2 regions of the Pseudarthrobacter sp. CC4 genome follow, and region 2 is predicted to be linked to the other one. Evidence: riboswitches for the same ligand, from Rfam matches in the RefSeq annotation. Region 2 holds a riboswitch; the other holds the start of a gene.

Region 1 (6,691 bases), on a different contig from region 2:
CAGTGAGGGCAGCATCACCGAGGCCTTGCTTTAACTGCACGTCTCTCCATCACTCCCCTCCTCAGCGCTCGTGCAGGCCACTGCAGACACTCCTTTTGCAGTATTAACCCCACGATTACGCGCGTAGTGCAGACGGGAACGGACAAGCAGTCTCCGAACCCTCCTGAGTTCTCAAGCGGATGCACCGAGGTCGCCTGCACTAAACGACGTTCTTCCTACAACCAGTCCTTGCCCGGCAGGACGGTTCCTTTTGGCCCCTCCCGGGGCGCCCGGGACGTTGACCGAGCACTTGAGTTGAAGACCCGCGAGGAAACGGCCGATGACCCCGGCCAGGCGTGTCTAAGGGAAGCGGGGGCGCGGGGTTCGCCCCAGCGATAGCCGCTTTGTGGTGCCGTCTGGCTGGGTTTCCGGCCGGTCAAGTGCCCCTGAGGGAGGCCCTGCTACGCAGGATGCTGCTGGCCAATGGGACTGCACATGCCTGACAGTCAGGGCCTGCGGGGCAAGGGACGAGATAGATCCTGCACACCCGGGGCCGCCTCCAGCTGCCGCAGGAGGCGCAGGTTGAGCCAACAGAACACCGCAAGCCCCAGGTACAGGCATAGTTCCATCACCTCGCCATATTCTGAGATAACGAAAGTCGGTTCCGGCCAGATTAGTAGGCGGAACAGGCGATAGCCCGCGGCCAACAGGAAGGCCGGCACGAGAAAGAGCGGTGGAACGAGCAGGTGTTTGGGCGCAACGTCCCGCCGTGAGCCGACCGCTGCCCACACCAGCGGGGCACATGCACCGTACAGGCTGGCAAGGAGCATGGCGGAGGGGACCAGCTCCTGCACTCCCCGGAGGTTGTGCAGGTTGGTCTCCCCCTGACGGTTGACCGCATCCAGGTCTTCGGGGGTGTCCCAGCCAAAGATGCGCTGGCCCCAGGAGATCTCCTCGCCCGTGAGAAACCAGACGCCGAGAGTGACCACACCATAGAGCAGTGCGATGCCCAGACGCCCGGCCCGGAGCAGGCGGAGGGTGATCAGGGGCAAGAAGATGCATGCGCCCAGCAGGCAGAGAACCTGGAGCCATTCGATCAGGGAATCCTCGTCAACCAGCCAGAGATAGAGCTCCTTGAAGGGAACAGTAGCCGCGGCGACAACGGCGAGGATAAAGGGAAGCAGGGCCACCAGCAGCGCCTGGCGCGGGGCGATTCCCCAGGTCTGGGAATCGGTTCTGAACCGTACAGCTGCTGGGGTGTACCACCGAGGGATGGCTGGCATCTTGCCTCCTTGACAAACTGGCTGGGGCCAAGTGTCAGTCGTTGATTCACAAGCGATTCCCCAGCGTCCCATGCCCAAAATCTGCTAGGGAAGATTCACGGGGAAGTTATGCGGGTTTCCGCACCCGCATTTCGAGAGGTACACAGCCGGCACCCAGCCAGTGGCGAAGGGTGAAGAACAAGCGCGCGCAGTAGGCTGCCGGGCTCAGCTGCCCTGGCACCGACCGGTTGCCGCAGTTTGTTCCGGACCTTAACGGGGTCCCCCGGGTGGTGTGCCTGCATCACTTGGCCGATCGGTTTGCAGGCCGCCGGGAGTCCCGTCGAGTTTGACCCGGGCCGTGGCAGTTTTGCAGTTCTGATTTTTCGCCAGGGTCAGCGCAGGACGCCCAGGGCGTTACCTACGATGTCGAACAGGTCGGTGTTGTCCACGCTGCCGTGCAGTTGCTCGGAGCCTGGGCCGTAGGCGTACACGGGCACGTCGGCGCCGGCGTGGTTGCCCGAGGCGTAGGTCAGCCAGAGACTGGCTTCCTTGGAGCCGTCCTTGACGTGGGGCGGGTCGCTCGGGGTCCGGAAGGTGGCGGGGCCGAAGTTTTTCGGGTCCGTTGCGCCGGTTCCGTTGGTGATCCCGGTTGAGCGGTCCGTGTCCTTGGAGTTTCCGTCGGACCGGGTGGGGGTGGAGTTATTGGCGGGGTTGCCGGAGTCGACGTTGACGGGGGGTCCGGCTGCTTCGGCATTGGTGAAGGTGCCCTTTTCGATGATGTTGAAACCCCCGGTTTCGTGGTCTGCGGTGACGATGACCAGGGTATTGCCGTCCTTCTTGGCGAAGTCCAGGGCTGCGGCGACGGCGTCGTCGAAAGCTTCGACTTCCTCCAGGGTCTGGGCCGCGTCGTTGTCGTGGGAGCGTTTGTCGATCAAGGCACCTTCAACCTGCAGGTAAAAACCCTTGCCGCTGGTTTTCCGGTCAAGAAGCTCGATGGCTTTCTTTGTCATCTCCGACAGGGATGGCTCCTTCGCCTCGGGATCTTCGGGGTTGTCCTGCTTGGCTTTTTCGACGGTCAGGTTTCCCGTGTTGAACAAGCCAAAGACCTTCTCCTGTGCGACCGCGTTCAGGGCTGTCCGGGTGGCAGGGATTTGGTTGGAGACTGAACCCAGGATTGCGTAGCCCTGCTCCTTCAGCGCGGTTTCATCCGAGGCATCGAAGCGGCCCAGGCCGCCACCGAGAATGACGTCCGTGGTGCCGTTGCGCGCAATCTGGTCTGCGACGGGGGTCACCCGCACATCACTGGCAGGCAACGGTTTGCCGGTGATCTCGGTGTCCTGGCACGCGTCGGCGGAGTAGTCGGGTCCCTGGCAGCCACGGGACAGGACGTGGCTCATCTGCCCGGCCGGCGACGCGTCGGTAACTTCGGCGGTGGAGACATTGCCGGTGCGGTAGCCGGCCTGCTTGGCCAACTCCATGATCGTCGGCACCAAGGCCCCCTTGGCGTCCACCCCGAGGGCAGCGTTATAGGTTTTAATCCCGGAGGCCCAGGCCGTGGCTGCGGCGGCGGAATCGGTAACCAGTTCCGGATTAAAGTCGGCCTGGCCCGGCTGGCCGGACTTTTTCTGCACAGCGTAGGTGCTGACGGAGCCGTGAACAGGGAGGGTTTCCATCACCAGCCTGCCCTCGGCCCCGTAGAAACGCTCCCTGCCCGCCGTGACTTGGGTTCGGCCCATGCCGTCACCAAGCAGGTAGATAACATTCTCGGCTGTGGCAGGTGCTGACTTCGTGGCGTTAAACACCGCGTACCAGATCATCCCGGTTGCCACGGCTGCTCCCAGGACGACCCAAATGATCCTGCGTATCTTCCGTTCAGAGTCGGCGGGCGTGACGGCGGCCGGAGCTTGTGTCATCGGCGGTGCTTTCCTGTTCAGCGGCGGGGGCGTATGTCGGCTTCAGGGGCGGCGGTGTTTGTAGGGCTGGCCCTAGAGGTACCACAGCCGCAGCATGGGTTTCTCGAAGCAATGGAATTGGATCCATTCAGAAAGGATACGGCTCGTGTTCCAGGACATCGAGTAAGTTCAGGACAACTCAGCCTTAATCCGGTTGGGCCGGCCCTGCCTTACTACGCGGTGAGGCCCACCAGCGGGGTCTGTTCCAGAGGCAGCCCTTAAACAAGAGCCTCCTCGCAAGTGCCCGACGGAAAATGCAATTCGTCTTCGTCTTCTGTTTTCTAAGAGCATGTTTCAGACTCCCGAGATGACTACGTGGCCGACCGGACAGGAATACGGGCACAGGGCAGTACATGGAGGCGGCAGCGCAATTGTTCATCCCCGGTCCTTAGTGCCGTCCTTTATGCATCCAATAAGAGGATCTGCGGCTCTGCGTTATGCAAATGTGACAACGTCGTGGGTTTTCGAGTAGGGTCAGACGCGTGCCGGTCTCAGAATGCGGCACTCCTGAGCAGATTGCCTAACTCTGCCGCTGCCTCGGGACCCGTTCGCATCATTCGTCCGGCAGAGACGGGGAAACCAATTGTGGCCTGCTTCGGGCAGGCCTTGGGGTGAAGCCGCGACTCCTGCCTTGTGCTGGAACTGCGGCCGGGTGTCTCCCATCCGAATCCGACAGCTAACCCCGCAGGCAGTGGGAGAGGCCCTTTCATGTCCATTCGCCGTGCTCACGGCCGCCACCGCGCGGTCCCCGTCCACACCAGCGCCCTTGCAGTCCTGACCAAGTCCGTCACCGACAACGCCGGCGGTGTGGGCCGCCAGGCGGCCGTCATTGCAGCAGCTTCCGGACTCGTTCTTACCAGTGGCGTTGCAGCCCAGGCAGCAGATGCCCCGACCCAGCGCGAGGCAGAGCCGGCCTCGACCCTGGAGGTTGCCAGCCAGGTCCAGGCGCCGCTCAGCGCAGATTCGACAGTCCAGATTTCCTACGAGCGCCCCGTCGTAAAGACGACGCCCGCTCCTGTCATCGAAGCGCCAACGCCTGTCGCCGTTCAGGCACCCAAGGCGGCCGTGCCCGCCGCGACTGCCGTCGCGAACGCCGCGGCGCCGGCCAAGGCCCAAGTCACCGTCACCCCCGCCCCTGCTGCCGCGCCGGCAGCCGCCCCGGCAGGCGGAGTCAACGCCACCATGGTCTCCTCGGCCTACGCCCAGATCGGCATGATCCAGGACTGCACACGACTGGTCGAGAACGCTCTTAATGCTGCCGGCATCCCTGTCGGAGACCTTGGTCCGATGCAGTTCATGAACTACGGCACTGTAGTCTCCGATCCGCAGCCCGGTGACATGGTCATGCAGCCCGGCCACGTAGGCATCTACGTCGGCAACGGCCAGGTTCTCAGCTCCGGCCTGAACGGCAAGAACGAAACCGCTGTTCACCCGCTGACGTGGATGACGTCAAAGGGTGCTGTCACCTTCGTACGGGCAGGCTAATAAATTTCTGAAGGCCGGCGATTCGGTGCCTTGGGGGCGGCGAATCACCGGCCTTCAGTATTTCTTGAGCAGCATGGGCCTCTGAACGCCGTTTTTAAACTACCGGCCTGTTCGCAAGGACCAGACCGGCCGCTCGGTCACAGTTTGGGTACGGCCTGCCGCGGCTGCTTCTTGTCGGTGTGCAACTGGGCCTCCTGGAGCGATCTCGGCAGGAGCCTGGCTTCCAGACGTGCGGGAAGAGTATTGGAATCTCGTAAGGCCCTTTTAACTTTCTGGACGTCGGCCCATGTTGGAGCCCCGGGCCCGGGGCCGGGTTTCGCGTTTGCAGCAGCGGAGTAGATCTGGAGTTCGTAGGCGTGACGGAGCCTGGTCAGTGATTCGATGGCCGGGCCGTTGAACCGGGCTTGATACATCAGCCGGCTGGTGAAATTCCGCGGTGTTTCTGCGGGGCTCGGACGGTAACCATGATCAACGGCGCTTTCGGTCGTCTCGGCCCAGGCGATGCTGGCTGCTTGTCCCGGACTTGACCTGAGAAATCGGCGCTTTCGTCCACCGGATCTGACGATGCGGACCAGAAATGGTGCGGAGGCCAGAAGTAGCAGGGCCAAAACCGCGCCCGTGAAAACGCTGCGATCCATACCGGAAGGGGCGGACGTGCCCGGCGTGCCGATGCCTGGAGGTCCTGGGGCAGGAGTCGGGGATATCCCGATGTCCGGCACGGGCAAGCCTTCGGATCTGAAGTCGTCCTCTACCGCGAGCCCTTGAGGAGTTGCCGGTTGCTGCGCATAGCCGGGGACGACTCCGCGGGAAGGAGTCGGTTCGAATCTAACCCAGCCGGCACCGCGGAAGTACAGCTCTGGCCAGGCATGGGCGTCCTTGGAATCAACGGCGAATTCGGGCAGCTCTTCCCCGCCGACCATAACGGTGTTCCCGGTTGGGTCCCCTGGGGCGTAACCGACGGCGACGCGGCTCGGGATCCCGGCCAGCCGTGCCATGACAGCCATGGTTCCGGCGAAGTGGACGCAGTAGCCGGCTTTCACTTCAAGGAACCGTCCAATGACTTCAAGGCCGGTGCCATCGTAGTTTCCTTCGACGGGTGCCTGCAGGGAGTAGGTGAAGTCGCCACCCCGCAGGTAATTTTGGATGGCCATTGCTTTGTTGTAGGGGTTGATCAGGTCCTCGGTGAGGTATTGTGCGGTTTCCCTGACGATGGGTGGAAGCTCCCCGGGCAGGGAGCTGAACCCGGCATCGACCTCATCTTCCCTGACAGGGCCCATGCCGGCCAGTGACTCACTCGTTAACTCCGGTGTTGAACTGATCACCTGATAGCTTTGCCAGGCTGCTGTCTCCCCCTTGGCCGACAGCACAGTCAGGTTTCGCGGGTCCCATGTCCACCTGCCATCAAGTCCAGAGATGCTCACCGGGGCATAGGGTGCCAGCAACCAGGGACTCGTAAAACTTCGGGTATCGATCCGGGTGGTGATCACACTCCCGCTACGGACCGGAAGGCCGGCTCTCTTTCCCATCTCCCTGATGCCGGATCGGCGCGAGTCCAGGCGTGGGTCCGGCTGCCATCGTTTGCCCGAAAAGTCCTCCAGTGTCGCAAGCCGCAGATACAGTGGTTCATCGGCAGTGGTGGCATACGTGATTCGACCAAAACCGTCAGGCTCCCTGAGCGAGTTTCCCAGCGTTATGCTTGGGTCGAGCCCGGACGCGGCGCCCCACCACTGCAACCGGGCTCCCTGGGGAAACGTTCCTGCGTTGAAGCCCGGGATGACGGTTGGCAGAAAAAGAGTCAGGCTAAGCGCGGCCGCCCCGAGAGACACAGCACGAGCGAGGTAGCCGGCAGTTGAGTGCGCTGCCCGGCTGTGTACGTCAAAGCTTTCCCGCCACTGCCCCGAGCCAAGGAGGAAGATGTAGCCGGCGGCGGCTGCAGTAAACGCGGGAACACCCACGCTTTCGGGAATGATGACTGCGGGGATGGAAAGGACAGCCAGCAGGGGCAGGCCACTG
Region 2 (16,117 bases):
TCCAAGAGCCATTGGCTGTTCAAGAGAAAGGCATCACCATGACGGAACAGAACCTCCCTGACGACGGCCTTGAGGTTGTCCGGGATGACGACGTGCTCCTTGATGAGGCCCCCGGCGCGGCTGCATCATTTGAACTTGACCCGGTGAAGGGCGAACCGGACGGCTATCCGGGAGCGGCCGAAAACAATCCGGACCGCTGGCAGGACGATCCGCTGCTCCAGGACGAGGCGGTCTCCGGGGAAGAAGAGGACTTCATCAGCGACCAGGCATTCCGTGAAGGATCAGCCCAGGCAGGTTACGCAGCGGATGAAGCCCAGGACGGTCCCGTAACGCCCACCTTGGAGGAGGCCGTTGCCGATGTGGATTTCGGCGGGAATCCGAACGGACCAGGGGCTGAGGGCAGTGACGACACGGAAAGCTTTGGCGGCTCCCCTCTAAGTGAGTTCGAACCCGACGATCTGGAGCGCTGAGGGGCCGCGGCTGTCCTGACCTGGCCATTCATCCTGGGGACGAAAGACTCTGGCACCGCACACGGGCCGGATGGATCATCGAACAGGGAGCAGTGGCGGGGCTCCGCGAGGTGAGGATGCAGGGATGATGTGGTGGGACGGGAACATGGGCGCCTGGGGCTACATCCTGATGGTGGTGAGCTTCATCCTCTTTTGGGGTGCAATCATCGTCGCCATCGTGGTTTTTGCCCGCTCGATGTCAGGCGGCAACCGCAGGGACGGCGGAGGCCACAGTCTCGGCAGTGCGGAGCAACTGCTGGCCGAGCGGTTTGCCCGCGGTGAAATAGACGAGACGGAATACTCGGCCCGCCTCTCCGCCCTCCGCCGCGCCCGCGGGGCCTGACGCGCCGCCGCGCCGGCTCTTCCAAGGCCGGATCGCATGGATGTGCGGCTCATAGCCCGGGTGCTCGTTCTTCGGGCTGCCTTGAAGCGGCGGGACCGCTGGAGCCCTGTCCGGATTGCTGCCCACCAGGAACGTGCCCTGCAGAGACTGCGGACGGCCGCCTATGCCGGGTCTGAGTTCTACCGGCGCCGCCATGCAGGGCTCTACGGGGCTCCCCTTGCCCAGTTGCCGCCCGTGACCAAGGCCGACCTCATGGGCCACTTCGACGAGGTCCTTACTACGCGCGACCTGAGCCTGGCCGACCTGGAACAACGTCTCCGGACCCTCGCCGCCGAGGACGGTGATCCCGGCTTGCCGTGGAGGGGGCGCTGGTGGGCTGCGGCGACAGCCGGGACCGCCGGTCCACGCGGAACCTTCGTGTGGAGCCGGCCGGAATGGGCACATGTGCTGGCTTCCTATGCCCGCGCTAATGACTGGGCTGGAATAGCGGCCGGCCTCGGCCGGCCGCTTAAAATGGCGCTGGTAAGCTCGCGCGTCCCCACCCACCAGTCCGCCGTGGTTGGCGCTTCGCTGCGTTCGGGGCTTGTCCCCACGCTCCGGCTGGACGTGACCGCACCCATGCATGAAACAGTGGCGGCGCTGAACGGGTTCCAGCCCCGGGTCCTGGTGGGTTACGCTTCCGCGCTTTTGCCCCTGGCGGCCGAACAGCTGGCCGGGCGCCTGAAAATTTCGCCGCAGGCAGTGATGTCGGCCTCGGAGGTGCTCACCCCGCCCGCTGCCCGGGAATTGGAAAGGGCCTGGGGGAGTGCACCGTTCGATGTCTACGCCGCCACTGAGACGGCCGGCATCGCTTCACCGTGCGTCTACCGGAACCGGCATGTCTACGAGGACCTGCTCATTGTCGAACCAGTGGACAAGGAGGGCGTCCCGGTACCGCCCGGGTCAACGGGCGCGAAGCTTTTGGTCACCGTCCTGTTCTCGCGGACTTTGCCGCTGATTCGCTATGAGCTGTCGGACAGCGTGACGTTGGGGCAGCGCGGATGCCCCTGTGGCCGCTCGTTCATCCGCATGGAGGATATCGAAGGCAGGTTGGAGGACGTGCTTGAGCTGCCAGGCAGGGCAGGCCTTGTCAGCGTCCACCCCATCGTGTTCCACCACGTCCTGGACCAGGCAGCCGCCGCCGGCTGGCAGGTGGTCCAGGAACCCACGGGACTGCGGGTCCTCGTTGCAGGACTGACGGCGGGAAGCACAACAGCAGGCATCCAGGCTTCGGTGGCCGAAGCCCTCGCAGCAGCCGGCGTCGCGCGAACCCCGGTCTCTGTGTCCGTGGTGGACCAGCTGGAGCGGACACCGTTGGGCAAGGCGCCCTTCGTCCGCCGGCTCAGGCCGTGAGCCGTCGGAACGGACCTGGACGCTTCCGGTGAAATGTTCGGCAATGGTGTCCCTTACCGGACGTCGGCCAGCCAGCAGAACGGATCGGGGCTCCTGCGCTTATCGGGCCAAATGCAGGGGGAACTTCTGCTGCTTCCCCTAGTTGCAGCCGAACTACGCTAAAATCATAAGCAGGCTGATGAATATCGGTTGGCAGGATCAATACTGAAGGAGTTTCACATGAACTTGGGAAGCATGATCAGGAATGCCGCTGGACGATTCTCCGGCAGGACCGGGACCGCCGGAACAACGCGCCGGACCGGACTGAATGCCACGGGCCGGGCACCTGGCACGACGGGCCCCGCAGGAGCCCGGACCGGTGGCGTGACCGGCAAAATCATGGGAATGCTCCGGCGGCGCTAAGCCGACCCGGCAACCACAAAAGCAGGTCCCGGACTCCTCCGGAGCCTGCTTTTTGGCACCCACCGCCATGCGCGACCTCACCATCCTCGGTACGGCCTCCCAGGTCCCCACCCGGACCAGGAACCACAACGGCTACCTGCTCCGCTGGGACGGGGAAGGTTTCCTCTTTGACCCGGGCGAGGGCACGCAGCGCCAAATGATCCACGCGGGGATCCCGGCGAGCCAGATAACCCGCATTTGCCTCACCCACGTCCACGGAGACCATTGTTTTGGTCTGCCGGGGGTGTTGTCGCGGATGGCCCTGGACGGGGTGGCGCACCCTATCCATCTTCACTACCCGTTATCCGGGGAAGACGTGGTGCGCGCCCTCGTGTCTGTCAGTTCACCGGGAATCGACCTCAGGCTTCGCCCCCACGGCGGAAGCGGGACGGTGGCCGAAGGCTTTGACGTCCGGCCGCTGAAGCACCGCATTGAGACCTACGGCTACCGGCTGGTGGAACCGGACGGCCGCACGCTGCTGCCTGAACGCCTTGCCGCGGCAGGAATATCGGGCCCCGCGATCGGGCGCCTGCAGCATGAAGGCAGCCTTGCGGGCGTCCGCCTCGATGATGTCAGCATTCCGCGGCCCGGCCAGCGCTTCGCTTTCGTAATGGACACGGCGCCCTGCGAGGGCGCCGAGGAGCTGGCCGACGGCGTCGACCTCCTCGTTGCGGAGTCCACCTTCAGCGATGACGACGGCGGGCTGGCGCGCCAGTACCGTCACCTCACCGCCGGGCAGGCAGGGGAACTGGCAGCGGGGGCAGCCGCCCGAACCCTCGTGCTGACGCACTTCTCCTCACGGTACGGCGAGGACGCCGCGCCGCTCGCGGTCCAGGCCAGGGCCCGTGCGGCGGATACTGACGTCATCGCCGCGCAGGACCTGCAACGCGTCCCCATGCCCCGGCGGCGCCGCTGGCCGGGGCATGGCGTCACGGCACCGGAACGGTCCACTGCACCTGAACGGACCGCTCTGCCAGGCCATGCCATTCCTCGAGCCGGGGAGGTCACCGATGAGCTCATCAACGGCCGGACAAGCGACGGCGATAGGGTTAACCCATGACTGCTGCAGCAGAATCAACTGTCGTCTTCGAGGGCCGCTTTGCCCGTGAACTGGCGGAGCTGGCCGTTCCGTGGCAGGCGGAGGAAGCGCCGGAGCCTGAACTCTTGGTCCTTAACGACGCGCTGGCGACCGAGCTGGGGCTGGCACCCGACTACCTGCGGACGCCGGAAGGCGTGCGCCTCCTGCTGGGCAACTACCTCCCCCCGGGTGCGACCCCCGTAGCCCAGGCGTACGCCGGGCACCAGTTCGGTGGCTACTCACCGCTGCTCGGCGACGGCCGCGCGCTGCTGCTGGGCGAAATAGTTGCCGACGGCGGGCGCTTGCGGGATGTGCACCTGAAGGGTTCCGGCCGTACACCTTTCGCCCGCGCGGGCGACGGCCGGGCCGTCATCGGCCCGATGCTGCGGGAGTACCTTGTGAGCGAGGCCATGCACGCCCTGAACATTCCCACCACGCGGGCCCTGGCCGTCGTAGCCACCGGGCGGCCGGTGCGCCGGGACACGATGCTGCCGGGCGCCGTCCTGGCCCGTGTGGCCAGCAGCCACCTCCGCGTGGGCAGCTTCCAATACGCCCGGGCCACGGAGAACATGGACCTGCTGCGCCGGCTGGCGGACCACGCCATCAGCAGGCACTATCCGGCTGCAGCCCGGTCCGAACAGCCCTACCTGGCGCTGTTTGAAGCAGTGGTCGCCGCCCAGGCGGAGCTCGTGGCCAAGTGGATGCTGGTGGGCTTCGTGCACGGGGTCATGAACACGGACAACATGACCATCTCCGGGGAAACCATCGACTACGGGCCCTGCGCATTCATGGACGCGTTTGATCCCGCCGCCGTGTATAGCTCCATCGATGTAGGCGGCCGCTATGCCTACGCGAACCAGCCCGTGGTAGCCGAGTGGAACCTGGCCCGGCTCGCTGAGGCCATGCTGCCGCTCTTCAACGAAGACCAGGAACAGGCTGTCGGCCCCGCGGTGGAGGCCCTAGGCACGTTCCGCGGCCGGTACAGTGATGCCTGGTTCGAGGGCATGAAGGCCAAGCTCGGCGTGCCTGCCGGCCCTGCGGCAGGCCCGGAACGTGACGAAGCCTCGGACCTTGTGGATGGCGTGATCGGCCTGCTGAAGGACGGACCCGTTGACTACACGCAATTCTTCCGGAACCTTGGACAGGCCGCCCGGGGCAACTCCAGGCCTGCCCGCGGCATGGTGCCGGACCTGGGGACTTTCGATGCCTGGGCCGGACGCTGGGCCGCGCTGAAGCCCGACGCCGAACTCATGGACAGCGTGAACCCCGCGTACATCCCCAGGAACCACCTGGTGGAGGAAGCACTGGCCGCTGCCACCGAGGGCGATCTTGACCCGTTTAACCGCCTCCTTGAGGTTGTCCGGTCCCCGTTCCAGGAGCGTCCGGGGCTGGAACGCTACACGGAAGGACCGCCGGAGGACTTCGGCAAATACCGGACCTTCTGCGGCACCTAGCCGTAATTCCAGCGGAGCCAAGGGAGCCCCAAGGACCCTTAAGAACGTGGAAGGGGCGGCAGCCGGTAAACCCGGCTGCCGCCCCTTCCAGCCCCTTCCACAGGGTGGGACTGCCCCGCTGCGAGCGGACTGCCCCGTCGCCGTTGGTTACGCTACGCGGACGAAGGAAGCGCCGCTCAGCCAGCTGATGGAGTGGACTTCGGTGCTGTAACCGTTCACGCCGCCGCTGACAACCTGGCCGTCGCCGGCGTAAACGCCCACGTGGCCGGCCGTGATCACGAGGTCACCGGGAGCGGGGGAACCCACAACAGTGCCGTACTGGAAGAACTGGGTGGGAGCCAGGTCGCCGACGCTCAGGCCAACGGAACGCAGGGCGTTCTCCACCATCGCGGTGCAGTCCTGGCCGACGCCCACCTGGCTGTAAGCCGAGGCGAGAATTGCTGCTCCGGTGCCCGTGCCGGTGCTGGCAGAGGCGTAGGACAGGTTCATCCCCGTGTTCGCCGGTGCCGTGGCAGCGGCGGTCTGGACGGGTGCCGGGGCGGGTGCGGCGGCCGGAGCTGCCGGGGCGTAGCCTGCACCCGGGATCTGGATCTGGTCGCCGGGGTAGATAACCGCGGAGATTGAAAGCCCGTTGGCTGCCAGGACATCGCCCAGGGCCACGCCGTAAGCGGCCGAGATGGCGCCAAGCGTGTCGCCGGATACAACCGTATGGACGGTTCCGGCCGCGGCGGCGGGGGCTGCAACTGCTGCTGCCGGGGCGGCGGAGGCCTGGATGTTAGTGGTCTCAGTGGTGTCCGGACCTGTCACACCGGCGTGCGCCGGGGCTCCGACGCCGAAGGCAATGCCGGATGCGGCTGCGACGGCGAGCGCCGGACGGCCCAGGGTCCTGGCTTGGGACTTGGCCGAAACAGCCAGTCCTTCCAGGATGATGGAGCGGGCCGGAGTTGCGCGATGACGGGCGGTGGTGGAAATTTTTGACACAGTTGATCGCCTCTCCCATGCCTGCGGGGTGAGCTGTCGGGTTCGGGCTGGAGATACCCGGCCGGGAGCAACTCCGAAAGGAACGGAGGCGCCAGCGACTTAACCCCAAGGCCTCTTGAGAGGCCGTGGAAACTTGGTTCCCCCGTCCCTGCCAGCTGGATAGCGATGGTTCCCGGTTCAGCGGCAGGGCTCGGCAAGCTGAGGGGAATGTCCCGTCTGGGAGGGACACCTTAAGACCATAACCCGCCCCGGCGCCGATTGTCACGTTTGGGTAACATGCGAGGTTCTCCTCTCGGTTTATGCAAACGAATCGACTCTGGGTCGCGGGCACTGCGCGCACGCTCAGGCTTTCACCGTGGAAAGTCGATGGCTTGTCTCTGCTGTATAACGATGCAGGCCCCTCATCCTTGAAGTGAAGGTTGAAGCCGGTAAGCTTCCGAACTATGTCCCGTTCCGTTCTAAATGCCCGGCACCGCCTGCCCGGGATACTGCTGGCCGCCGCCCTCGCCGGCAGCGTTTGGCTGACTCCGGCCGGCGCGGCCGAGGGCGTTCCGCCTGGTGGCTACCCCTCGTGGGAGGACGTGGAGCGGGCCAAGCTGACCGAGGCCGGCACGGAAAAAGAGATCGGTATGATCGCAGGCCTGTTGGACGGGCTGCAGGCGCAGTCGGAGGCCTTGGGCAACGCGGCGGTGGCGTCAGCCGCTGAGTCTGCAGCGGCTGATGCCGCGTTGGCAGCATCCACTGCCCGAGTGGAGTCGCTGGCGGAACAGGCCGGGACCGCCAAAGCCGAACTCATCCGCCACAGGAAGGACATCGGAGCCCTGGCCGCCCAGTCCTACAAAACGGGCGGTACGAACATGGGGTTCTTCGTGGCCCTTGATGCGATCGGGAACAACAATGTCCACGGGCTCAACGTGGTGCATCTGGTGGGCGGCAAAACGGCGGGCCTTGTGGACAAGGCAGCCGCCGCGGGGAAAGTCACGGCTTCACTGGCCGATCAGGAGAAAGCCGCCCGGGCCGAGCGTGAACGGCTGTCCGGCGAGGCGGCGGAAAAGCTTGCGGCGGCCCGATCGGCCCAGGAAGCCATGGCACGCCAGCTTACGGAAGAACAGCAGCGCAACCGGGAGCTGACCGAGCAGTTGGCGTCCCTGAAGGGCACGACGGCGGCGGTTGAGGGTGAATTCCGGCGTGGACAGGCGGCTCTGGCCGCTTATGAAGCAGCGCAGGAGGCGAAAAGGGCCGCGGCCGGAGAAGAGGCACGACGACGGGCTGCCGCAGCCGCCGCGGCGGCAAAGGCGCAGCCATCTGCTGCTCCCGCCCCCGTGCGTCCGGCTCCTGCCGATCTGGCACCTGAAAATCCTCCGGCCGGCAACCCTGCGCCGGCGGATCCTGCTCCGCCTGTCCCCGCTCCGGCGCCTGCCGCGCCGCCCAGCCCGCCCGCCGTCGTAATTCCCTCTGCTCCTGCGGGTGCGGTCAACGATCCTGCCGGTGCCAAAAGCTACGCCTCGGGCAGGCTGGGGGCCTATGGCTGGGGATCGGACCAGTTCCTCTGCCTTGCCCGGCTTTGGACCAAGGAATCGAACTGGCTGACAACGGCCACCAACCCGTACTCCGGTGCCTACGGCATCCCGCAGGCGCTGCCGCCGGGCAAGTATTCCAGCGCCGGCAGCGATTGGCTGACCAATTACCGGACACAGATCGAGTGGGGCCTTGGCTATATCCGCGAGCGGTACGGTTCCCCCTGCTCGGCCTGGAACCACTCCGTGGCCAGGAATTGGTACTGACACCGCGCTAGGCTTTTCCCATGCCTGATTTCGAAAGATTCCGCGTCCTCCTCGAGGAGGAGCGGAAGCGGAAGGTGGCACTGCTCCCGTCGCTCCGCGCCGACATTGCCTCGGCAAACTCTGCGCGCCAGGATTCGAACGTCGACGACGAACACGATCCCGAGGGTTCCACCATTGCCTTCGAGCTGTCCCAGGCAGCTGCCCTGCTGCAGCAAAGCACCGCCGGCCTTGACCAGGTGGAGGCCGCCCTGGCCCGGATCGCTGCCGGCACGTACGGCATCTGTGCGGTTTGTGGAGAACCTATCGCGGAGGGAAGGCTGGAGGCCAGGCCCTGGACACCGTTCTGCATCCGGCACGCAGCCGCGGGACGTGGCCGATGAACGGCGGGACCGACTGTGTGGCGGCCGCCGCGGCGTTCATCGACCGCACCCTGCAGAATGAAGGCGCCTGGTACCGGGCGGACGACGTCGAGTCCCGGCTGGGCGGGGTGCTGTCCTCCTACGGCTCTTCGGTGGGCGCCGTCCGGGGAACGGTCCGGGACGCCCTGCGGAAGTTCAAGGAGCTGGACCACGATGCCGTGCTCCAGCTGGCGTCCGGGCTGTGGGGCCAGCCGAAACCTGGCAGCAGGCCGGTTTTTGAGCGGCGCCTGGCCGCCGTGGTGCTCCTGCAGTCAAGGGTCGGCCTCCTGCTGCACTCCGACCTGACCCGGATCGAGGGCTTCCTTCGTTCCGCGGAAAGCCCCGAGTTGGTGGACCCCCTGCTGTCCGACGTAGTGTTGCCGCTATTGGCTGGACTGGCAGGACGCGACCGGCAGCGCGCAGGTGTGGTCCTTGCCAGGTGGAGCCAGGACCCGGACGGGCGGCTGCGCAGGGCTGCGGCCTGCATTGGGCAGCAGTCGGGCACTGAGGCCCCCCACAAAGGAGTCAGCTATGAACGATCCCTATGACCTGAAACGCTTCGTGTCAGCCCAGGACAGCGGCGCAGGCGAGGGCGGGACCTTCGGGCAGGCCTTGGCTGAGCTTCAGCTCGGCAACAAGGCCGGCCACTGGATGTGGTTCATCTTTCCGCAGCTCGCCGGCCTTGGGCAAAGCCCTACCTCGCGGAAATATGCCATCACTTCGCTGGCCGAAGCCCGGGCGTACCTGGACCACGAGGTCCTGGGCCCGCGGCTCCTGGAGTGCGCCCTGGCGTTCAGCAACCACGCCGGGCGCACTGCCGAGGAAATCCTGGGCGGCATCGATGCCAGGAAGCTGCACTCGTCCATGACCCTGTTCCTCCGCGCCGCGCCCGGCGAAACAGTGTTCAAGACCGTCCTTGCCCAGTTCTTTGACGGCCAGCCGGACGAGGCCACCGACGCCCTGCTCGCGGAGCAGGACCAGGACTGAAAAGCCAAGCACGTCTACTGTTCCGGCGCAGGCAGTACGCGGCCCCTGTCGACCCCGTCCCTTCCCGCCTCCCGTCAGCCGCGGGAAACCTCCACCAGGCGGACGTCGGCCAGCCGGCCGGCGTCCACGACGGCGGTCATGTAAGTGCAGGCCGGCTGCCGGCGGCGGTCGGTGGGTGAACCCGGGTTCAGCAGGCGCAGGCCGCGCGGGGTGGTGGTGTCCCACGGGATGTGGCTATGCCCGAAGACCAGGACGTCCGCCTCCGGGTACAGCGCTTCGCAGCGTGCCTCACGTCCCTTTGCCTGGCCGGTTTCGTGGACCATCGCAAAGTTGACTCCCTCGAGCGTGGCCGTGGCAACTTCCGGCAACCGCCGGCGCAGCTGCGGCCCGTCATTGTTTCCGTAGACGCCCAGCAGCGAGCGGCTCCGCTGTTCAAACTCATCCAAGAGGGACGCGTCAACCCAGTCGCCGGCGTGCAACACCATGTCGGCGCTTTCGACGGCGGACCACAGCTGTGCGGGGAGCGCCCGGGCGCGCTTCGGGACATGGGTATCGGCAACCAGCACAAGATGCAGCGGCATGGTCAAAATCCTGCCATGGCGCGGCTCTTTCCCCACCTCGCCGCCATGCCCCCGTTTCCCTCCGCACTTTCTCCTTCGCCCTTTCCCCGCCGGGTAGGCAGTCGTACTCTTGGGCTGGGAGGTGATTGCCATGGAGGCAACGCAAGGCGACCGCATCATCGTCCATGGAAGGACCGTTGGGGCCACAGACCGGCACGGGGTGATCCTGGAGGTGCGGGGCCAGGGCGGGACGCCGCCCTACCTCGTCCGCTTTGATGACGGACACGAAACCATCATGTACCCCGGCGGTGATTTCGCCGTCGAACGCGGCCACGCGAACCAGGCCTGACTGACATTCGGCACGGCAGGTGCACCCCGTCCACGGCACCTGTCAGACTGGAACGATGGATCACTTTTCGGTTTCCACTGCGTCCTCAGCCCCGCCCGTCCGCACCGGTCCCCGGGACCCGGGCGACGCCTGGGTCGAAGGGGACCGCGGCCGCTACTGGGGGCGGTTCGGTGCAGCCGGAGTGCTGGCGTACGATCCGGACAAAGGCGTGCTGCTGCAGCACCGTGCTGTCTGGAGCCACAACGGGGGGACGTGGGGCCTGCCCGGAGGGGCGCTCCATCATGGCGAGGAGCCCGTCACAGGCGCGCTCCGGGAAGCCTTCGAGGAAGCTGCCGTACCCGCCGGCAATGTCGACCTTCTCTTCACGTCCTTCTTTGACGTGGGTTATTGGTCCTACACCACGGTGGTGGTGCTGGTCAGGGAGCCCTTTGATCCGGTGATCAGTGATCCCGAAAGCCTCGAACTGCGGTGGGTGCCGGTGGCCGATGTGGACTGCCTCGAACTGCACCCGGGCTTCGGGGTATCGTGGCCCGGCCTGCGTGAACGGCTTGGGGCCTAGTAGTCCGGGCCGTATTCGGCGGTGACCAGGATCGGGAGGTGGTCCGAGTTCCCGCGTGGAAGCGTTTCGACGCTTTCGATGTCGAGGCCCAGTGACGTTGCAAAATCGAAGTGGCCCTTGAATACCTTGTACCGGGTGTAGGTGCGCCTGTTGCTGAGCGACAGGGCATAGCCGGAGTTCTTCATGTGCAGGTCCAGGTTCTTCGTGAAGAACGGATAGTTGAAGTCGCCCACCATCAGGGTCATCAGGCCTTTGCCCATGCTGAGCAGTTCGGCATGGGCGGCGTGGATCTGCTTCCGCCGCAGCGAGTTCGAAGCCGTGAGGGGCGCGGCGTGGAAGGAGCCGATGACCAGCTCATGCTGCGTCTCGTTGTCCATCACCCGGGTGCCGATCAGCCGCTCATGGGCCGGGGCCAGGACCCGGTCGTGCATTGACTTCTTGAGCGCGAAGGACTGGGTGTCCAGGGCAGTGAAGCGGCTCATCCGGTAATAGATGGCCAGCCCCAGCCGGTTGCCCTTGGTGGCATCCGCCAGGTGCAGCGGCCCCAGCGTCTCGGGGAGGTCGCTGGAATCCACCTCCTGGAGGCAGAGCGCATCAATGTCATGGTTCCGCGCCAGGGCGAGGAGTTCACCGCTCGCCTTGTGTTTGCGGAGGTTGTAGCTGATGACACGCATGGAACACCTCTTCCGAGGGTTGCTGACAGGACCAGTTTCCGAGTCTAGTCGGATCAATCCTGTCCGGCTCCAACATTTCGCCGCGTCCGGCCAAGTCTCCCTCGGCAGACCGCCTCTGCCGCCCGTCCGGGGGACGGCGGATAGAGTTAAGGCCAATTCACTGAGTATCACCGGAGGGGCGCGCTTTGACCGCAGATTTGCATGAACTGGCCGCAGGAAGCTTCTACTACCTGGACCTGGGCGGGGGACGATTCCGTTCCACCATCCATGCCCAGGGCGCCTGGAACGTGCACGAGCAGCACATGGCGCCCGCGTCAGGCCTGATGGCGGACAGCCTGGAACGGCATGAGCCGCGGGCGGACATGCGGATGGCGCGGATCAGCTACGAGATCCTGGGGCTCATCCCGGGCGGCGCCTTCCATATCGAGACCACCACCCTCCGGCCGGGGAAGACCATCGAACTCCTCCAGGCGGAACTGGTGGCCGGCGGGCGGACTGCCATTCGCGCCACCGCCTGGCGGCTGGTCACCAGCGATACCACCGAAGTGGCCGCCATCGAGGACAACCCGATTCCCGGACCGGAGGACTGCAAGCCGTACGACGGCGCGTCCGTCTGGCCGGGCGGCTATATCCGCTCCCTTGAAATGAGGGTGGCGGAAGGGCACCGGCCGGGCGCCGGAAAGGTCTGGCTCCGGACAGACCACCCCTTGACGGACCGTGGCGACAGCGGCGACCTTGCCCGGCTCATGGGGCTCGTGGACACCGCCAACGGTATTGCGGCCCGGGTCCCCCCGGGCAAGGACAGTTATGCCTTTCCCAACCTGGACCTCCAGATCCACATGTACCGCCGCCCCGAGGGGGAGTGGCTGGGCCTGGACAATGCTGTGTCGTTCGGCGGAGACGGGATTGGCCTGACATCCACCGTGCTGCACGACCTCCAGGGTCCGTTCGGGCGTGCCGAGCAGATTCTCACTATCCGCAGAACCTGACATTGCGCGCGGATTTCGGCCGCAGAGGCCGAAGCCGCGCGCGGATGAAATCTGCCCTGCCCCTAGCTCCGAGCCTGTGTCGTTGAGTATCGTTGTATATCGTTCAGGATTCACAAGGGAGAACATCATGCGTGGTTCATATCAATCCGGCGGATTCGGCGGGACCAACATCGATGGCATGTGGCAGGCCGTCGAGGAACTGCGTTCCCGGTTCGAAAAGCGCGCAGGAACCCGCGCCGGCAAAGGCGAGGTCCGCGCCGCCGTGCTGGCCCTCCTGGCGGAGCGGCCCATGCACGGCTACCAGATCATCCGTGAAATCGAGGAGCGCAGCAACGGCAGCTGGAAGCCAAGCGCCGGCTCGGTCTACCCCACGCTGCAGCTGCTAGCGGACGAGGGCACCATCCGCGCGGAAGAGTCCAACAGCCGCAAGATCTATTCGCTGACAGAGGCCGGCCGTGAGGAAGTGGCCAACGACCATGCCGCGGCGGCCCCCTGGGAATCAGCGGGTTCCCAGGCCGGCGGGTTTACGGCCCTGCCCAAGGCCGGTGTGGAATTGGCCCAGGCTGCAGCCCAGGTTGGCCGCACGGGTTCACCGGAGCAGGTGCGGCAGGCCGTGGCAGTGCTCGATGAGGCGCGGCGCCGGATCTATTCGATCCTCGCCCAGGACTGACGCGGGTGGCGTTCGTCCGCCGGGACCGCCCCGCCCCGGTACCCGGCGCCGGAGGCACCCGCGCCCGCTACCGCCGCATCCTTCGCTTTGCCGCGTGGAACCTGGCTGTGACGTGGTGGTTTGAGCTCTTCCTCCCGCGGATCGGACTTGCCCGCATCGCCGGGCGGACACGTTCGAAGAGAATGCAGGGCTTCGCCCGGAACTTCCACCTGATGGCAGTGGAACTGGGCGGCCTGATGATCAAGGTGGGGCAGTTCCTGTCCTCCAGGCTTGACGTCCTTCCGCCCGAGATCACCAGGGAGCTTGAGGGGCTGCAGGACGAAGTCCCTCCGGTTCCGTTTCCCGCGATCCGCGCCCTTGCGGAGAAGGAACTGGGCGCCCGGCTTGAGCAGGTGTTCGCCTTCGTCGAGGAGGTGCCGGTCGCGGCCGCCTCGCTGGGCCAGGCGCACCGTGCCCGCCTCCTGCCCGCCGACGCCGCCGACACCGGGCTCAGCAACGTGGTCCTGAAGGTGCAGCGTCCGGGCATCGACGGGATTGTCGACGTCGACCTGGCGGCCCTGCGCAAGGTGGGAGGGTGGCTCAGCCGCATCCGCCTGGTTTCCAGCCGTGCGGACGTCCCGGCGCTGGTCGAGGAGTTCGCGCAGACGAGTTTCGAGGAGATCGACTACCTGCACGAGGCGGCAAATGCCGAGCGCTTCGAGGCCGCGTTTGCAGCTGATGACAGGGTCGGCGTGCCGCGCGTCGCGTGGGAGCGGACCACCCGGCGCGTCCTTACCCTTGAAGATGTCACGGCCATCAAGATCACGGAGGCCGGAGCCCTTCGCGCCGCCGGCATCGATCCGGCCGAAGTGGCCCCGGTGTTCGCGTCCGTTATGTTCGACCAGTTGTTCACCACCGGCTTCTTCCACGCGGACCCGCATCCGGGCAACATCTTCGTCACTCCGGTTCCCGCCAGCTCGGGGGGACATCCGTGGAAACTGACGTTCATCGACTTCGGCATGATGGGCGAGGTCACCGACTCCACGCGCAGCGGGCTGAGGAAGCTGCTGATTGCGGCCGCCGCGCGTGACGGCAAGGGGCTGGTGGCGGCGATCAACGACGTCGGCGTGCTGGCGCCGTCGGCGGACATCATGGAGCTGGAAAGGGCCATGACGCACCTCTTCGCCCGCTTCGGCGGGATGGGGTTTGCCGAGCTTCGTGAAGTGGATCCCAAGGAGTTCCGCGATTTCGGCGTGGAATTCGGTGACGTTATCCGCTCTTTGCCGTTCCAGTTCCCGGAGAACTTCCTGCTGATTATCCGGGCGATGTCACTGACGTCCGGTGTCTGCAGTTCGCTTGATGAACGCTTCAACCTGTGGGACTCGGTGGAACCGTATGCGGCCCGGCTGTTGCGGGACGAGCGCGGCAAACTCGTGCAGGACGTGGTCCAGCAGGCCCTCGACGCCGCGGCGATCGCCCTGCGCCTGCCCAAACGCCTGGAAGCACTGGCCGGCCGCCTCGAGGAGGGGTCGCTTGCGGTGGCTAATCCCCGCATTGAGCGGCAGCTCGCCCGGCTGGACCGCAGGGCCCGGCGGTCGGCGTCGGCCCTTGTTTTTGCGGCCCTGCTCATTGCCGGCGCCGTGGTGCGGGCAGACGACCTTGTCCTGGGCAGCGTCCTCATGGCCGGGTCCGTGGTCCCGCTGCTGCACGGGCTGTGGGCGGGCCGCCGCGGTCCGTGACCGCGTCAGCGTCAGGCGCGTCCCTGGAATACAAGCCAGCCGGCAACCGTGGACAGCCCCGTGAGTACGGCGCCCCACAGCATGTCCACCACGATCAGCTGCAGCGGCCACACCTTCAGGGTGGCGGCATTGGTGAGGTCGTAGGTGGCGTAGGCGAAGGCGCCCAATGCCGCGCCGTAACCCAGGGCAGTGAGCCAGCTGCCGCCGTCGAGGGCAGGCCGGAGGGCAAAAAACACAATCCCGGCGATGTAAATGACATAGAAGGCGACGGCGTAACCTAGGTGTGGTTTATCCGCCAGCAGCTCGCCGATGTGGCTGCGGTAAAAGGGATTCATCAGCTTGAGCCAGACGGCGTCAATCGCCGCGAAGGCGGCGGCGACCACCAGGAACTGCAATATGACCATAGGGGAGCATAGCAACATGTACGACGACGGCCCGGGGCCCCGCACGCTAACCGTTGTGCGGCAGGAAAAGTCGCTGGGCGCGGGCCGTGACCTGGAGCTCGGCCTGGAACTCCTGGCACGGGTGAAGAAGGGGGACATTGGCCCCACACTCCGGCTTTACCGGCCTGCGCCCACCGTTGCCTTCGGCCAGCGTGACACCCGGTTGCCGGGCTTTGAGGCGGCTGCCCGGGCGTGCAGGGCCAACGGCTTCGAGCCCCTGGTCCGCCGGGCAGGGGGGCGGGCGGCCGCCTACCACGAGGGGACCCTGGTGGTGGACCACCTTCAACCGGACGCCGACGCCATCGCAGGCTCCAAAACCAGGTTCGGTTACTTTGGGGAGCTGTTTGCCGAGGTACTGCGCAGCATCGGCGTTCAGGCGGCCGTGGGCGAGATTCCGGGCGAATACTGCCCCGGCGAGTTCAGCGTGCACGGAACCGATCCGGCTGACGGCGGCCACCAGGTGAAGCTGGTGGGCACGGCGCAACGCGTAGTGGCCGGCGGCTGGCTCTTCAGTTCCGTCATTGTGGTGGAAAACTCTGCGCCCATCCGCAAAGTGCTGACCGACAGCTATGCCGCCCTGGGGCTGGACTGGAACCCCGCCACGGCAGGTGCGGTCGAAGACCTGGTCCCTGGCGTGGACGTTGCCGCGGTGGAAAATGCCTTGCTTGCCGCCTACGCGGGCCATGCCGTCCTGAAGGCCGCTTCCTTCAGCAGCCTGGGGGCATGACCCGCGCGATGGCGTTAGCGCCTAGGCTGCGAGGCGGGTCTTGACCTCGGCTGCGGACGGA

The links. A riboswitch is a leader RNA that binds a small molecule or an ion and turns the genes downstream of it on or off. The one in region 2 is predicted to bind cyclic di-AMP.
Region 1: it holds a riboswitch for cyclic di-AMP, as region 2 does, so the genes downstream of both, PV768_RS21595 (NlpC/P60 family protein) here and PV768_RS17080 (LysM peptidoglycan-binding domain-containing protein) in region 2, are expected to answer to the same signal.

The regions. Positions count from the first base shown of each region.
Region 1 is NZ_JARCCZ010000055.1:570-7,260, reverse strand. It holds gene PV768_RS21605 (hypothetical protein) at 486-1,262, opposite strand; gene PV768_RS21600 (alkaline phosphatase) at 1,634-3,154, opposite strand; cyclic di-AMP (ydaO/yuaA leader) riboswitch at 3,701-3,898, shown strand; gene PV768_RS21595 (NlpC/P60 family protein) at 3,902-4,678, shown strand; gene PV768_RS21590 (transglutaminase TgpA family protein) at 4,816-6,691, opposite strand, start outside.
Region 2 is NZ_JARCCZ010000025.1:62,732-78,848, forward strand. It holds gene PV768_RS17050 (hypothetical protein) at 39-470, shown strand; gene PV768_RS17055 (SHOCT domain-containing protein) at 595-852, shown strand; gene PV768_RS17060 (phenylacetate--CoA ligase family protein) at 889-2,244, shown strand; gene PV768_RS17065 (hypothetical protein) at 2,464-2,646, shown strand; gene PV768_RS17070 (ribonuclease Z) at 2,714-3,745, shown strand; gene PV768_RS17075 (protein adenylyltransferase SelO) at 3,742-5,217, shown strand; gene PV768_RS17080 (LysM peptidoglycan-binding domain-containing protein) at 5,365-6,198, opposite strand; cyclic di-AMP (ydaO/yuaA leader) riboswitch at 6,202-6,402, opposite strand; gene PV768_RS17085 (lytic transglycosylase domain-containing protein) at 6,642-7,982, shown strand; gene PV768_RS17090 (TraR/DksA family transcriptional regulator) at 8,003-8,362, shown strand; gene PV768_RS17095 (DNA alkylation repair protein) at 8,359-8,928, shown strand; gene PV768_RS17100 (DUF1810 domain-containing protein) at 8,912-9,367, shown strand; gene PV768_RS17105 (metallophosphoesterase family protein) at 9,442-9,948, opposite strand; gene PV768_RS17110 (DUF1918 domain-containing protein) at 10,079-10,276, shown strand; gene PV768_RS17115 (NUDIX domain-containing protein) at 10,332-10,835, shown strand; gene PV768_RS17120 (endonuclease/exonuclease/phosphatase family protein) at 10,832-11,509, opposite strand; gene PV768_RS17125 (thioesterase family protein) at 11,695-12,498, shown strand; gene PV768_RS17130 (PadR family transcriptional regulator) at 12,626-13,168, shown strand; gene PV768_RS17135 (ABC1 kinase family protein) at 13,174-14,886, shown strand; gene PV768_RS17140 (DUF2177 family protein) at 14,898-15,290, opposite strand; gene PV768_RS17145 (lipoate--protein ligase family protein) at 15,283-16,056, shown strand; gene PV768_RS17150 (mycoredoxin) at 16,078-16,117, opposite strand, start outside.